One region of the Mesobacillus subterraneus genome, then DNA from elsewhere that is predicted to be linked to it. Evidence: riboswitches for the same ligand, from Rfam matches in the RefSeq annotation. Region 1 holds a riboswitch; each other region holds the start of a gene.
The links. A riboswitch is a leader RNA that binds a small molecule or an ion and turns the genes downstream of it on or off. The one in region 1 is predicted to bind S-adenosylmethionine.

Region 1 (4,217 bases):
TACCAAAAAGAGTCTCTTCAATATTTTACCCAATATATAGGTGAGAAAGCTATAAAAAAGGAAAAGTCCCGGGAGCTTGGCGCCGGGACTTCATTATTATGGGTCTTTTACTTCATCCATTCTGGCTTTCCGAAGCCTTTGAATTCTTCATCGATGATTTCTTCAAATTCTGCAGATTCTACGACTTCTTTGATGTCCTTTGCAAATAGGGCATCCTCGTCTTTTGTATTGATGACGACACGGTTGCGGTATTGGTCTGGCATATTTTCCAGCTGCAGTGCCTCAAGCAGGTCCATTTTTGCTGCAAGCGCAAAGTTGCCAGGTACAGCTGAAAGGTCGACGCTATCTACTGCTCTTGGAAGCTGTGCTGCTTCAATTGGCTTGAACTGCAGTTTCTTGACATTGTCTTTTACATCTTTTTCAGAAACGGTAAGTGGGTCAGCATTAGGGTCAAGCTTAATCAAGCCAGCGTCTTCAAGAATCAAGAAGGCGCGTGCTGCATTTGTCGGGTCATTTGGAATCGCGATGGCAGAACCCTCTGCAACTTCATCCAGTGAATTGAACTTCTTAGAGTAAATCCCCATTGGCGCTGTTGGCACGACGATGACTTCCGATAGTTCAAGCTTATGTTCTTTCGCGAAGTTTTCCATATAAACCTTGTGCTGGAACAGGTTAGCGTCAAGATCATCCTTTGACAATGCCAGGTTCGGCTGGATGTAATCGCTGAACTCGACTACTTTCACTTCATAGCCTTTTTTCTCAAGAAGTGGCTTGATGGCTTTTGAGACCATATCGCTGTATGGACCGGATGTCGCTCCGAATGTCACTTTTTTTGCATCTCCGCTGGATGATGAGTCGCTGCCGCATGCAGCGAGCAGTCCGATTGATAAAAATAACACTACTGAAAAGAATAATTTTCTCATTTTAAAAGAACCTCCTATTATTTACCTTTTGTCTACTACTCTTGCAATTCTGTCTCCGCCAAACTGGATCAGCTGGACGAGGCAAATCAGGATGATGACTGTCGTGATCATGATTGTATTGTCGTATCTGTAATAACCGAAGCGGATCGCGAGGTCACCGACTCCGCCACCGCCGACAATGCCGGCCATTGCCGAATAGGCAACAAGGCTGATGATCGTGATGGTCACACCCTGAACGATGCCAGGCTTAGCCTCTGGTATAAGGACATCTTTAATAATCATCCACGGCGTTGCGCCTGTCGCAACAGCAGCTTCGATGACACCCTTATCGATTTCCCGAAAGCTTTGTTCTACGATTCTCGCAAAGAACGGGATTGCCGCGACCGATAAAGATACAGATGCGGCTGTCGGCCCGATTGTCGAACCCGCAATCAAATTCGCGAGTGGCAAGAGAGCGATCAACAAGATGATGAATGGAACCGAGCGAATCATATTGACGATGAAGCTGGCAATATTTTTAAAAACTTGATTTTCCAGAAAAAGTCCTTTATCAGTGACAAAAAGCAGAACCCCAGTAGGCAAGCCGACAATTATTGCGACAAGGATGGAGATGCCAACCATATAGATTGTTTCAAAAAATGCTTTGTTCAATTCAGGCAATAGTTCAATAAGGTTATCAAGCAGCATCACCAATCACCTCCAGATTTGTCGTCCTTGCCGCTATGTAGGCAATCGCCCGCTCAATCTCCATTTGTTCTCCCGTGACCTCCATGATGAAAATCCCCAGTGGAATGTCCTGAATATATTCGATTTTCCCATGGAGGATATTGCCGCGCACCTTAAAGGTTTGGAAAACATCTGAAATGACACCCTCTTCAGCAATCTCACCCTGGAAATAAATCTTGATCAGCTTTCCTTGACGCTCCTCCAGCAACCTTTCCGGCAATTCGAATTGAAGGATGGAGTTGACGAAGTCCTTTGTGAGCGTCTGCTGGGGATTCGCGAAAACATCATAAACATTGCCTTCTTCAATGATTTTCCCATCCTGCATGACCGCCATCCTGTCACAGATCGTCTTGACGACTTCCATCTCATGGGTGATGAGGACAATGGTGATCCCCAATTCACTATTAATCTTTTTAAGTAGAGATAGAATCGATTTCGTCGTGCTCGGATCAAGAGCGGAAGTAGCTTCATCACACAAAAGCACTGATGGATTGTTCGCCAGCGCCCTGGCGATGCCGACACGCTGTTTCTGTCCGCCTGACAATTGTGCCGGATAGACATCCTTTTTATCCGAAAGACCAACCATATCAAGGAGCTCTGTCACTCTATCCTGTATTTTTGCTTTCGGAAGGCCGGCTGCTTTCAACGCAAATGCAATATTTTCACTAACTGTCTTTGCGCTGACAAGATGGAAATGCTGAAAGATCATCCCAATTTTCAAGCGCGCCTTTCTAAGGTCATTTTTATTCAAAGAAGTAAGCTCTACTCCGTCAATATGTATCTCTCCTGATGTCGGCTTTTCAAGGAGGTTCAGGCATCGTATCAAAGAACTTTTCCCGGCACCGCTATAACCGACAATTCCATATATCTCGCCCTTTGCTACTTTTAATGAAACATGGTCAACACCTGTAACTGACCCTTTTTTCGTTTCGTATATCTTGACCAGGCTTTTCACTTCAATCATGTTTGCACCCCCGTTTTTTAAAAATAAGGCTCTGTTAAAGCCCAATCTTGTTATTACACCGTGTTGATTGTAGTGGAAGGCGCATAGACTCCTGCGGCATGAGCAAGTCATAGGGAGACCCCGCAGACGCATATAGCGCCGAGGAGGCTCCCCCACTGCCCTCGGGAAGCGAAGCGCCTGGAACGGAAATCAACAAACAGAGCTAAAAATAAAAATGCCTCTTTCATTCAAAGAAAGAGGCATCGTAAACATCTATACGACTTATCTTTCAGAATGAACTCATTCTGCAGGAAGTGGCACCTTTCCTAAAAAGGAGGTTGCCGGACGTCACAGGGCCTAATCCCTCAGTCTCTCTTGATAAGTAACTTATTCAATTAATTTCGATAATTGAAATATTAAAACTATCTGATATATTTGTCAATATAGTTTTTTCAGCGTTTTTTAATGACACCGCTTACATGATTGTCGGAGTAAGGAAATGTTTTTAAAAAAAGAAAAACCCTTGTTCACGATAAAACAAGGGCGCCGTAAACAAGGGAACCTGCGATGACATATGCAGGGTGGACTTTCAATTTTTCCATCAGGATGAAGCTGATTCCGCCAATCAGAATGGTCTGCATTAGACCGACCCCCTCATAGGAAGAGAAAAAGAAATCATAGGTCATGACTCCTAAAAGGACGGCAATGACAGGGCGGACGACGATTGTCAGCCTTTTGACACGCGGGGAATCTTTGAACTTCATTAAAAGTCCGAGCAGGCTGATCATTAGGATTAAGGATGGTGCGACCGTGGCAAATACCCCAACGATAGCACCGAGGATTCCGCCTTCTGCATATCCAATATACCCAGCCATCTTAGTTGCAATCGGGCCTGGCAGGGCGTTGCCCATTGCCAGCACTTCACTGAATTCGTTGACAGACATCCATTCATAGCGGTCAACAACTTCATTTTCAATTAACGGTATGGAGGCAGGTCCACCTCCATATCCTAAAATCCCGGGAATGAAAAAGTCCAAAAATATATGAAAGTAAATCATTGCTGCTCCCCTCCTGTTTGTTTGTTTTCAACTGGAGCAGGGTCTTTTTTCAGCAAGGCACCGAGCAGCAAGACAAAAATCAAAATAGCGGGATGCAGATTGAAGAATTGAAGAAGAACCAGACTGCCTATTAGCGCCACAGCTGTCCAGACCCATCCAAGCTTTGATTTACCTGACTTCTTGATAAAATCCCATGTAAGGACAGCAAGCATGACTGCAACAACTGGAACAACAGCCTCCGCCATACCTTTCACCCATGGCTCATCTTTGTATGAGTTCAGGCCGGTCAAGAGGAGGATCATCAGGATAATCGCCGGGATCATCGTTGCTGCCAGAGCATTGATCATGCCAAGATATCCCCCTACTCGATAGCCTATATAGCCAGCCATTTTCGTAGCAATCGGGCCTGGCAGTGCATTTCCCAAAGCAAGGACATCACCGAACTCATCAGAGTCCATCCATTTATATTTTTCTACCACTTCCTTATGTACAAGCGGAATCGAAGACGGGCCGCCTCCATAGCCAAGGATTCCCACGCGAAAAAACGCTAAGAATAAATCTCGTTGT
Region 2 (4,217 bases), 120 kb from region 1:
TCACGGATCAAATTGGTGATCAGTGGCTGTTCGGTTCCTTCACCGACGAATGTCAGCTGGACAACGCGACCGTGTGGATATCGCTCAAGTAAGTGATCAACAGTTTCCTTTGTTTCCTCAGGTTCGGTCACCTGCTGGACGAATCTCTTCGTAATTGGCTGTTGCGGGTTCTTGAACACTTCCAATACGGGACCTGTTTCAACAATTTTCCCGCCTTCCATGACGGCTACTCTGTGACAGATTTTCCTGATAACATGCATTTCGTGCGTAATCAGTACGATCGTAAGACCAAGTCTCTTATTTATATCAACAAGCAGATCAAGAATCTGGTCGGTTGTCTCTGGATCAAGCGCTGAAGTTGCTTCATCTCCAAGAAGGACTTTAGGGTTATTAGCCAGTGCCCTGGCAATTCCGACCCTCTGCTTTTGACCGCCACTCAACTGGGATGGGTAGGCATCTCCCCGACCCTTAAGACCTACTAGTTCGATTAGCTCTTTAACCCGCTTATCTCTCTCAGATTTAGCTACTCCGGCAATTTCAAGTGGAAACGCGATATTCTCCGCAACCGTTCTTGACCAGAGCAAATTGAAATGCTGGAAGATCATACTGATTTCCTGGCGAGCCTTACGCAATTTAACTCCCTTGATCCTGGAAACTTCCCTGCCAGCTACCACGACAGAACCTGAAGTTGGAATCTCCAGACCGTTCAGCATTCGGATCAAGGTGCTTTTACCGGCCCCACTATAGCCGATGACCCCATATATTTCGCCTTCCTTGACTTCAAGGCTGACATCATCAACCGCTTTAACGTCTCCCTTGCTGGAAGGATAAATCTTTCTGGCATTTTTTATCGTAATCAATTGACTCCCCCTCTTTACACCTACACTTTTTAAAACCATTACATATCCCCTGAAAATTAAGAAGGTTATCAATCTAGTTTCCCATTCCCTAATCGAAAAAATTCAATCTCCAGCAAAAATGGCAATAGACTCAATCTTAAACGAGGATGTTTGTGCTCTAATCATAAATTCTTATTGAACAAGCTTTTCAGCTATAGCTTATTAAGCTTTTTTCAAAAAGGGCAAAATAAAAGCCTTCCTGCAAGTGAGCAGAAAGGCATAGTCATAGTGGATTCCTTTCTCTCATCTGCCAAAGCGATCCGCTTTGTGTGAATTGGCACCATTTCAGCAAGCAATGCTTACTGACGGTTGCCGGGTTTCATAGGGCACATCCCTCCACCTCTCTTGATAAGAGCACGCTATTAAATTATCTAATGTGTTTTAAGTTACGAGTGTGATTGTAGCACGGAGTAAAAAAGGGTGTCAACAAAATTATTTCCGAATACCAATTGGAACCTTATGGATATTAAGCCTTGGCTGGAATTCCTGGTACTCCGGTCGCTTTTTCGATTGCCTGCTCCAGATCTTCAATGATATCCTCGACGTTTTCAATTCCGACTGAAAGGCGAATTAAATCTTCCGGAACTCCGGCTGCTTTAAGACCTTCTGAATCCAGCTGCTGATGTGTGGTGCTTGCAGGATGGATGATCAAGCTTTTTGCATCGCCGACATTCGCGACGTGGGACCATAATTCTAATGAGTTAATAAGCTTTGCTCCCGCTTCCCTACCACCTTCAATCCCAAAAATGACAACTGCACCGGCTCCCTTAGGAAGATAGCGAGCCGCGAGCTTTTTATCAGGGTGTGATTCATAGCCTGGATATCTGATCCAAGTAACAGCAGGATGGGATTCAAGATAATCTACGATTTTACGTGTATTCTCAACATGCTCCTTCATGCGAACATGTAAAGTTTCTATTCCTAGATTGAATTGGAATGCACTCTGTGGACTAATTGCTGGTCCAAGGTCCCGCAAAAGCTGTACTCTTGCTTTTACAATAAATGCGGCAGCTCCAATTGCATCACTATACACAAGGTTATGGTAGCTGGAGTCCGGTTCATTGAATCCTGGGAATTTAGGTGACTTCCAATCGAACTTTCCTCCATCCACAATGACCCCGCCCATGACAGTGCCATTTCCCAATAGCCATTTGGTTGCCGAGTGGACGACGATATCTGCGCCATGTTCAATTGGCCGGCAAAGATATGGTGTCGCAAATGTATTATCGATAATCAGCGGAACACCTGCATCATGGGCAACTTCAGCGACAGCTTCAATATCCAGGACCCTGAGACTTGGATTACCGATTGTTTCTGCATAGACTGCTTTTGTTTTCGGAGTGATCGCTTTTCTAAAATTGGCAGGATCCGTTGAATCGACTAGGTGAACTTTTATTCCATACTTCGGCAGGGTTACAGCAAATAGATTATAAGTGCCTCCATATAGATTGGAAGCAGCGACAATCTCATCACCCGCATGTGCAATGTTCAAGATTGCCATCGTGATGGCAGACATCCCGCTTGATAATGCAAGAGCCCCAATACCTCCCTCAAGCAGAGCTACTTTTTCTTCCAGAGCAGTAACAGTCGGATTATGTAGCCGTGAGTAAATGTAGCCCGGTTCTTTAAGCGCGAATAAATCTGCTGCATGTTCCGTGTTTTCAAATTGGAACGCATTGCTCGAATAAATCGGAACTGCCCTTGCTCCGGTCACTGGGTCTGGTGACTGACCTCCATGTACCCCTAGCGTTTCAATTCTGTAATTTTTTTGCTCATTAGCCATCTCCATCTCTCCAATCTACATAATTTTTCTGGAAAAACTGATACAAAAAACCCTCTTCATAAGAAGAGGGTCATTTATCATCTCTCCTTATCTTTACAGAGCAAGTAACTCTGCTGGAATTAGCACCGTGTTTTCATAACCGGTTGCCGGGCTTCAAAGGGCCAGTCCCTCCACCTCTCTGGATAAGTATATTCAATTCGTTTTTACTGCGTTAAAGTGATAATATCACGCCGCAAGATAGCAGTCAATATATTTTGACTATTCAGATAAAAATTTACACAGGAAGTGGTCTTGCAAGATAAAATATCGATTCCAGTACCAATAGGTCACGAAATGTACAATCAATTGTTAAATGATTATATTTCACCCCATGCAGCAGTTTAAGGTCTCCCTCAAATAATTGATCCAATAATGCATCCGTACCCGAAATTGTTGCAGTGTATCCGTTATGAATACAAGTTTCATGGCAAACCACCTTGCCATCCTTGAAAGACAAGTAAAATATACCACTCTTTGCTTCTATTTTTATGATCAGGTCCAGTTTATTTACTAACTGCAGAATATGTTCCTTCTTTGGAATTTCAGCCACAAACCTTTCAATTTGTTCTCGCATTCCGATCAGCTCCCTTATATTACATATTCCTTGTACTCGGGGAAAAACCTGTTTGAATCCTTCGACAAATACATAATTAAATTTACAATATGATTAACGTAAAAAAAAGACAATACCGTTTGTTATTTCGGCATCGTCTTTCATTTCCCGAGAAATATATCCAAAGAAATACAGTAATCAAGCTGGTTTTGTCTTCATCATGCCGGATTTTGGCTTATCCATCGTTTTGAAAACCAAAAAGAAATAAGTGGAACCTACTAAATACAAACCTGCAGTAATCGTAAACACAGTCGCATATCCCCAATACGAACCGTATTTCAAGACGATTCCAGTCGATACCGGCCCCATAACCGCCCATCCGAGGTTAAACACCATTTGATTCACAGAGTTGGCTAAACCCTTCATGGAATCATCAACCTTCGACATCATTAGCGACATCTGGATAGGATTACCTGCGTTCATAAGTGCCTGACGAAATAAAAATCCTAGAGCAGCAAGCCAAAAGTTCTGTGTGTACGCTGTCAGCAGCAAAAATGGCAGGGACAGCATCTGCAATACAACTACCGCTCTAACTTCACCAAGTCTGCGAACGACCAATGGACCGATGATCATCGCAACAGCTGTGGCTCCCTGTCCTAATGAAATGACCAAGCCAATCAATGAATTGGAAGCCATGAACCGATCTGCAAAATATAGGTTTAAATACGGAATGACCAATCCAGCTCCAAAACCAATCATCAATTGCGCAACTGCAAACAGCAGAATGATTTTGAAGCTTGCTTTGTGGGGAATACCTTTAGTTTTTTCTTTTGTATCGCCAGCCGATATGCGAGCTGGTCGATTTTCATTCAACCTCAAAATTGGAATCAAAGCAGCTAAAAACAAACCTGAACCAATGATCAACGTGTACCTTATACTCTTC
Region 3 (4,217 bases), 2.3 Mb from region 1:
GGCTATCACAAAGCATTGATTCTCAATTGCACGGGCGATGAGCAAAGCTCGCCAGTGTTCTAAGCGCTGGATTGGCCACTCAGCAACTACGAACAACGCTTCGACTCCCTGGAGTGCATGGGCACGGACCCATTCTGGGAACCTGATATCATAGCAAATCAGCCCGGCAAATTTTTGGCCATCTAAAGAAAACAATCCTTTTTCCTTGCCAGCAGCCAGGTATAGATGCTCATCCATGAGCTTGAACAAATGGAGCTTGCTGTACAATCCTGCCTGTTCACCGTTTTTGTCGAATACAAGCAGTGTATTTTCAATGCCTTTTTCGGTTTTATTAGCAACAGAACCGCCAATAAAGTGGGAAGAATATTTCTCAGCTGCATCCTTGAAAAACACTTTAGCTTCTTTTGCTTCTTCTTCTGCAGTGTCTTTTAATTGATCGAGATCATATCCGGTAGTCCATAGCTCCGGAAGGACAATGATATCAGGTTTTTGAGCATTTGCCTTGTCAATCAGTTCGGAGGCTTTTTTATAATTTTGCTCAGGATTCCCAAAGACAATGTCCATTTGCAAGCATGCTATTTTATATTTCATCATTCATCACCGCCATACTTTCTGAAAATTATATCTTTACAAGTTACTATTTACGTTATATCATTTGTGACTAGAATTTCAAATTAAAATTTTTACATACTAATATATTTTCTAAGCAGGTGAGAAAATGGAATTTTCACAATCAAATTTATTGAAAAGCCTGCCCAAGCAGTTTTTTGCTTCACTCGTGCAAAAAGTGGGCATATATACTGAAAAAGGGGCAGACGTTATAAATCTTGGACAGGGAAACCCTGACCAGCCGACACCACAGCACATCGTTGAAAAGTTGAAGCAAGCTGGAGAAAACCCAGCTAATCATAAGTATTCGCCGTTTAGGGGATTGAGCTCATTAAAAGAAGCTGCAGCAGGTTTTTATAAAAGGGAGTATGGAGTCAATCTTGACCCAGAAGAAGAAATTGCCATCCTATTTGGTGGCAAGGCTGGCCTCGTTGAAATTCCTCAATGTTTGTTGAATCCGGGGGACACAATCCTTGTTCCTGACCCCGGCTATCCTGACTACATATCTGGAGTTGAACTTGCAAAGGCAAAGATGGTGACAATGCCATTAAAAGAGGAGAATGAGTTTCTGCCTGATTATGCCTTATTAAGTGCAGACGATTTGGAACAAGCAAAACTGATGTTTCTCAACTACCCAAATAATCCTACTGGCGCAGTGGCGCATCAGGAATTTTTTGATCAGACAATCGAGCTGGCCCGAAAAAATGAAATTTGTGTTGTCCATGATTTCGCGTATGGAGCGATTGGCTTTGAAGGAAAAAGACCACAAAGCTTTTTACAGTCAGAGGGTGCCAGAGAGGTTGGAATTGAAATTTATACGCTTTCAAAAACGTATAATATGGCTGGTTGGCGTGTTGGCTTTGCAGCGGGGAACAAGAGCGTGATTGCTGCAATTAACTTGCTTCAGGACCATATGTATGTCAGCTTGTTTGGTGCTGTTCAGGAAGCTGCAGCAGAAGCATTACTAGGGCCGCAAGAATGTGTGGCTGATTTGAATGATTTATACGAATCAAGAAGAAATGTCCTTATTGACGGATTGAAAAATATTGGCTGGCACGTCACTGCTCCAAAAGGTTCGTTTTTTGCCTGGCTTAAGGTTCCGGAACAATTCACTTCGGTTGAATTTGCAGATTTTTTACTTGAAAAAGCACATATAGCAGTTGCTCCAGGTGTTGGGTTTGGTGAACATGGAGAGGGCTTTGTGAGGGTTGGCTTACTGAGTTCTGAGGCAAGATTGCAAGAAGCTGTCAGCAGAATAGAAAGCTTGGGAATTTTCAAAAAATAGTTGACATTGAATTATTAACCTGACATAATCCTAATTAACAAATTTACTTTAACCAATTAAATAACTTGATTAAATTATTTTCTTATCAAGAGCAGGCGGAGGGACGAGCCCGATGAAGCCCGGCAACCGATCCAGCATTTAGCTGGGCACGGTGCTAATTCTTGCAGCGAAAGCTGAAAGATGAGAAGAGTTTAGTGTATTTTCTAACCTCTTCTTTGTGAAGAGGTTTTTTTATGGTTTTTTTATGGTTTTTTTGCACTTATATTAATGTCTAGCTCCAGCGCCTAGCCCCTCGATCGTTGTCTAGCTGCGGCTCCTAACTCCTCGAGACGTTTCGGTCCTGCCAATGAAGTCAAAGAGCGACTTCACTGTCAGGCCCTCCAACGCTTGTCGGAGTTGGGCAGTCGCCTATACTTTTCGATTTCGGTCCGCTCAATGAAGTCAAAGAACGACTTCACTGGTCAGCCCTCCAACGCTTGTCGGGGCTGGACAAGGCGCTTGCGCTTTTCTAACTGAAAGGATTGATCTACATGAGTGAAATTACAGCGACATACATAGTCCATGATGCAAAACATAACCCGGAGAAAAAAGCAGAGGGGATCGCGCTTGGGCTGACAGTGGGATCTTGGACAGATCTACCTGAACTGGACCAAAAACAATTAAAAAAACATAAGGGAAGAGTTGTTTCTGTAGAAGGTTCTGGCGTGAACACCAATTCAGACACAGTGGCGACAATCAAGATCGCTTATCCTGCCCTTAATTTTTCGCCAGATCTCCCAGCAATCCTCACAACGGTATTTGGAAAACTATCGCTTGATGGCAAGGTAAAGCTGGTAGATCTTGAATTTGGAGAAGAATTAAAGAAAGAATTTCCCGGTCCGCGCTATGGGATTGAAGGAATAAGGGAAAAGATTGGCGTTTATGACAGGCCATTGCTTATGAGCATTTTCAAAGGTGTCATCGGACGTGATATGGAGTTTCTGTTAAAACAGCTAAAAGAACAGAGTCTGGGAGGAGTCGATTTAATTAAGGATGATGAAATTCTTTTTGAGAATGAACTTACTCCTTTTGAAAAGAGGATCACTCTTGGGAAACAGGTTCTCGATGAAGTCTATGAATCTACTGGTCAAAGAACTTTATATGCTGCAAACCTGACAGGAAGGACTGCACAGCTTAGGGATAAAGCGCGAAAAGCGTCTGAGCTGGGAGCCGATGCGCTGTTGTTCAATGTGTTCGCCTACGGTTTAGATGTTTTGCAGGAACTTAGGGAAGATGAAGAAATTGGTATACCAATCATGGCTCACCCGGCAGTCAGCGGTGCGTTGGCATCAGCTGATGAATATGGCTTTTCATATTCTTTGCTTCTGGGGAAATTACTCCGCTATGCAGGAGCAGACTTCTCACTGTTCCCTTCACCTTATGGAAGTGTGGCGCTCGAAAAGCAGCAGGCGATCTCCATTGCTGAAGCACTGACTGCTGAAGATCAATTTAACAGGACTTTCCCGGTTCCATCAGCAGGTATACATCCCGGAATGGTCCCATTGCTTATAAAAGATTTCGGAGTGGATTCAATCATTAATGCCGGCGGAGGCGTACATGGTCATCCTGGTGGAGCACAGGGGGGCGGCAAGGCTTTCAGGCAGGCAATTGAAACCGTATTACAAGGAAAAACGCTTGAAGAGGGCACGCTTGATTTTGAAGAGTTGAAAATTGCTTTAGGCGTTTGGGGTTCAGCCGAGGTAGTGGCGAAATGACCCATCCAGTCATTTTTTGTGACTTCGACGGAACCGTAACCGAAAAGGACAATATCATCGCGATCATGAATCAATTTGGCCCTGAAGGATGGGACGATATAAAAGAATCAGTCCTTGATCGAACGATTTCGATCAGGGAAGGTGTAGGGAAAATGTTTTCCCTCCTTCCGGTCACCTTGCTGGAAGAAATCATCGATTTTGCCGTCAAAAATGCTAGGATTCGCTCCGGTTTTCAGGAATTCCTCGATTATGCCAGCGAAGAAGGAATCCCTGTATATATCGTAAGCGGAGGAATTGATTTTTTCATAGAACCTATCATTCAACAATTTGGCCCAATTGCTGGCATTTACTGTAATGGTTCTGATTTTTCAGGAAAAACAATCAAAATTGAATGGCCGAACAGCTGCGATGAACAATGTTCAAATGATTGCGGATGCTGTAAGCCATCAATTATGAGGAAGCTCGAAAAAAGCGGATCTTATAAAATCGTCATCGGTGATTCGGTGACCGATCTTGAAGCCGCAAAACAGGCAGATTTCGTATTAGCCAGAGATTACTTAAAAGATAAA
Region 4 (4,217 bases), 1.5 Mb from region 1:
TGGCCGGACAGAAACTTTGTCGCGCTGTGAAGGACAATATCAGCTCCAAGTTCCAACGGTCGCTGCAAGTAGGGAGTCATGAAAGTATTGTCGACAAATGTATAGGCGCCGTTTTTCTTTGCAATATCGCTGATAGCCTGAATATCTGATACCTTTAGCAGCGGATTAGAAGGTGTTTCTGCATAAAGCAATGCTGTGTTTGGCCTCATCGCTTGTTCCACCGCGTCAAGATCAGTCATATCGACAAAAGTATGCTCAATTCCAAAACGGTTCAATACCTGTGTAACCATCCGATAAGTCCCGCCATAAACATCTTCGGTCACGATCACGTGATCTCCCTGCGAAAGAAGCAAAAAGGCAGTTGAGATGGCAGCCATCCCAGAAGAAAAGGCAAAGCCCCTTACACCGCCCTCGAGTTCGGAGATGATTTCCTCAAGCGCTTCTCTTGTCGGGTTAAGGCTGCGGCTGTAATCATATTTCCCGAACTGTTCTGCAGATTGCTGATGGAAGGTGGAGGCATGCTGGATCGGTACGCTGACTCCGCCAGTTGCTGGATCGACTTTATGCTTGTTATGGAGCAACTGGGTTTCGAATGTATATCGCTGAGTCATAGAACTTCTGCCTCCTGAAGCGCCTTTTTAAAAGCTTTTTCCAAATCCTCTATCAAATCTTCCATGTTCTCGATTCCAACCGAAAATCGGAGAAGTCGGTCACACACACCGGTTTTTTCACGTATTTCAGCCGGAATGTCGGCGTGAGTCTGGGTTGCAGGGTAGGTAATGAAACTTTCGACACCGCCGAGACTTTCAGCAAAAGTGATTGTGGAAAGACTTTTTAAAAATGGATTGACCATGGCAGAGGAGTGAACCCTGAAGGATATCATCCCGCCTCTTCCGGGATACAGGACATCTCTCACTGCATTGTGCCCCTGTAAATAATCCACAAGTTCCCTGGCATTTTGCTCGTGTCGTTCCATCCTTAATGCCAGAGTCTTCATCCCGCGGATAAGCAGCCAGGAATCGAATGGACTTAATACCGCACCGCCGCCATTTTGATGAAGGAAAAGAGAATCACATAACTGCTGTCCCCTGGCAACAATCAGACCAGCAAGGACATCATTATGCCCGCCAAGATATTTCGTGGCACTGTGGATGACGATATCCGCTCCAAGTGTGATTGGTTTTTGCAGCAGGGGAGTATAGAAGGTATTATCCACAATCAATAAAATACCGTGTTCTTTTGTTATTTTTGCTATTGCTTCAATATTAGCTTGTTCCATGAGCGGATTCGTCGGGGTTTCCACAAAAAGAGCCTTCGTACTATGATTGATCGCTGATTTGATTTCGTTTAAATTCGCCATGTCTGCATATGTACTATTTAATCCCCACTTTCTGAAGCCTTGTTCTAGGAGACGATAAGTGCCCCCGTATAAATCTTTTGAGACAATCCATTCATCCCCGTGCTCGAATAAGGAGAGAACTGTCCAAATTGCTGCCATTCCTGAGCTGCAGGCAAAGCCGCGGTCACCTTCCTCCAGGTCTGCAATCGCGTTCTCAAGAATTTCGCGAGTCGGGTTGCCGGTGCGCACATAATCATAACCGCTGGACTGTCCAATCTCTTCATGGCGGTAGGCGGTCGTTAAATAGATTGGTGGATTGACCGCTCCTGTAGATGTTTCACTTCTGTTACCAAGCTGGGCTAATTTCGTATCCATTTCTGCCAATTTGCTCACTCCTATTGGTTGTAGTCAGACGGCAGTTTTTGTTTTAGGGGAAAAGACGAGATTATCGACTTAAAAGGGGCTTAATCTACAATGATCCAAAAAGTCAGTGCAGTGTGAGGTCCCTAATAAAACAAAAAAAGCCTTCTTTAGAAGAAGACTTTACAGTTAATAGCCATTCTTCTTATCTGCCAAGTTTTAAAAACTTGCTGGAATTAGCACCTTTTCAACAAAAATGGTTGAAGGTTGCTGAAGCTTCACAGGTCCAGAACCCTCAGCTTCTCTGGATAAGATGTCATAATATTGAATTATTAAATTTCTCTAAATAGTACAGCTATTAATACGGAATGTCAATCATTAAATTAAAGCGGTGAAGTAAATAGGTGAAAAGTAACTATGGTGTAAAGTTTAGCCTGGCATAGGGATTCTATTTTGACAGCTTTTCTGGATATGTAGGTGAAGCAGTCAAGATTCTGTTGTTTTTATGACAGCTTTTCGTGGAACAGGGGCTTCATTCCCAGGACCGAAGCGTCTCGAGGGTCTGGGCGCTGGAGCTTGATTAAGAAAACTACCTGCAGTTAGCCACACTTAAAAAAGTGTACGCTTAACAAAAAAAAACTGGTCCACGTTTTTAAATGAGCCAGTCTCGCTAAATATAAAGCTATTAATTTATTCCTACTGCATCAAATGCTTTATTGACAGAGTTGACTTCTGCCGAAGTGGATCCATACAGGTCTTTAGCTGCTTGTACCAATCCTGCTCTTGCCTGACTAAAGTTTGTTGAAGAAGTAAAATAAACTGTGTTTGCACGGTAGAAAATCGCACCCATTTTACTCGTTCCTACGCCTGGGACCGATACTCCATAATGTGAACCGCCTTGGCTCAGAAGGTATGCAGCTTTATTGATGATGCCGCTGTTGATATGGACACCGCCATTATCGGAAGTGCCAGTATAACGTACAGAGTAGTGATCTGGGTCGCCGTATTTTGTTGGGTCGCTCATCGAACGAAGGGCGTCACCTGCTTTGTTTGGTGTGTAGATGTCTTCGCCGATTTCAAAGTCAGGGTTATTATTATCATGGAATTCAGCAAGCGTGCCGAAGATATCGGAAATCGCTTCGTTCAGAGCACCAGATTCGTACTGATAAACAAGGTCAGAGCTGAAATCCGTCACTGCGTGAGTCAGTTCATGCGCCACAACATCAAGCGCACCGGAAAGCGGGATGAAGGTCGTGCCATCTCCATCACCATACACCATTTGCTGGCCATTCCAGAACGCATTGTTATAGCTTCTGCCGTAATGCACAGTAGATTTCAACGCTGCGCCTTTGTTGTCATATGAATTGCGGCCAAAAGTATTCTTATAGTAATCATAAGTTAGGCCTGCATAGTGGGCATCTACAGCTGCACCGTCATAAGCTGCATTCAGGTTATTATCGGCGTCCAACCATAGGGAACCAGGGGTTCTCTGCCTATTTTTTGCATCATAAGTGAAGACACCATTTCCGCGAGTATTGTCCTGCAAATAATATGAACCATTGGAAAGGAGAGTGTTCAATGATTTCGTGTCACCCAGGACTCCGACACCAGAACCTACAGTGTTCGTTCCACTCACTGAAGGATTATTTTTACCGGCAGTGTGAAGAGCATTGTATTTATTGATGATTTCCCCAGTTGCAGCGTTGACAAAGTACTGGTAATTCCCAGGTTCAGGACTAAGGAAATTCAAAGTGACATGGTATGCGTACACTGCTTGGTCCTCACCAGGATAAACAACCAATTCAGCAGAAGGGGCTACTTCATAATCAGGTTTCAATCCTAAGTCCACTTCAGCAATTGAGATAGCGTCTCTTTGGGATTTTTTATTTGATGCCTTTAGGATTTTGTTATCGAGTCCTTTGCTGACTGTTCCGTTGAAGACTTTAAGAACTCCTGTTTCGTCCACTCTTGCAGCCTGTGTTGCTCCCCAGACAGGGACACCGTTATATACTTGTTGCAGTCGGACTACATCTCCACCAAGCTGATCTGCTTCCTGTGATTTAACGACGAAACTATCATTTGTTCCAAGGTTGTATTTACCCTTTGATGTTTTTAAGTATCCAAGAACAACTTCCTTTGCTGCTTTTTGAGATGGATTCGTCAGCTTCCCTGCAACAAATTCAGGAGCGCCATGGCTTTTAGTGAATTTTTTTGAAGATGAATCCATTGGAGCCGCAAAGCCTGTTGCCGCAACCAATCCACTTAATGCTAAACTTGCCGTTAGACTCAAGGAAACTACTTTCTTTTTCAAATAAACTCCTCCTAAAATCAAATTCTAGCTAATAATCATTAGTAGATTATCATATTTATACTCTAATAATCTGAACATTTCAACAACTAAGTCGCAAAATGTCGAATTTGTATGTTGGGAAAATTTTTTAGCTAAAGAAGGGCGCTATCATAAACTTCATTGTAATGTAGTCAGAATTTATTGACTAATTAAGTAACATCTTCTTAT

Region 2: linked by a shared signal. The riboswitch ahead of LC048_RS01445 (O-acetylhomoserine aminocarboxypropyltransferase/cysteine synthase family protein) and the one ahead of LC048_RS02145 (methionine ABC transporter ATP-binding protein) in region 1 are both predicted to bind S-adenosylmethionine.
Region 3: linked by a shared signal. The riboswitch ahead of mtnW (2,3-diketo-5-methylthiopentyl-1-phosphate enolase) and the one ahead of LC048_RS02145 (methionine ABC transporter ATP-binding protein) in region 1 are both predicted to bind S-adenosylmethionine.
Region 4: linked by a shared signal. The riboswitch ahead of LC048_RS10015 (methionine biosynthesis PLP-dependent protein) and the one ahead of LC048_RS02145 (methionine ABC transporter ATP-binding protein) in region 1 are both predicted to bind S-adenosylmethionine.

The regions. Positions count from the first base shown of each region.
Region 1 covers NZ_CP129019.1:435,679-439,895, reverse strand. The annotation lists gene LC048_RS02155 (MetQ/NlpA family ABC transporter substrate-binding protein) at 108-923, opposite strand; gene LC048_RS02150 (methionine ABC transporter permease) at 945-1,610, opposite strand; gene LC048_RS02145 (methionine ABC transporter ATP-binding protein) at 1,600-2,613, opposite strand; SAM riboswitch class I at 2,872-2,977, opposite strand; gene LC048_RS02140 (chromate transporter) at 3,120-3,650, opposite strand; gene LC048_RS02135 (chromate transporter) at 3,647-4,217, opposite strand, start outside.
Region 2 covers NZ_CP129019.1:311,270-315,486, reverse strand. The annotation lists gene LC048_RS01450 (methionine ABC transporter ATP-binding protein) at 1-860, opposite strand, end outside; SAM riboswitch class I at 1,140-1,254, opposite strand; gene LC048_RS01445 (O-acetylhomoserine aminocarboxypropyltransferase/cysteine synthase family protein) at 1,366-2,682, opposite strand; SAM riboswitch class I at 2,767-2,871, opposite strand; gene LC048_RS01440 (hypothetical protein) at 2,957-3,295, opposite strand; gene LC048_RS01435 (MFS transporter) at 3,473-4,217, opposite strand, start outside.
Region 3 covers NZ_CP129019.1:2,756,472-2,760,688, reverse strand. The annotation lists gene LC048_RS14415 (carbon-nitrogen family hydrolase) at 1-591, opposite strand, end outside; gene LC048_RS14410 (pyridoxal phosphate-dependent aminotransferase) at 719-1,894, shown strand; SAM riboswitch class I at 1,974-2,081, shown strand; gene mtnW (2,3-diketo-5-methylthiopentyl-1-phosphate enolase) at 2,425-3,648, shown strand; gene LC048_RS14400 (2-hydroxy-3-keto-5-methylthiopentenyl-1-phosphate phosphatase) at 3,645-4,217, shown strand, end outside.
Region 4 covers NZ_CP129019.1:1,953,962-1,958,178, reverse strand. The annotation lists gene metC (cystathionine beta-lyase) at 1-611, opposite strand, end outside; gene LC048_RS10015 (methionine biosynthesis PLP-dependent protein) at 608-1,723, opposite strand; SAM riboswitch class I at 1,902-2,014, opposite strand; gene LC048_RS10010 (M4 family metallopeptidase) at 2,385-4,010, opposite strand.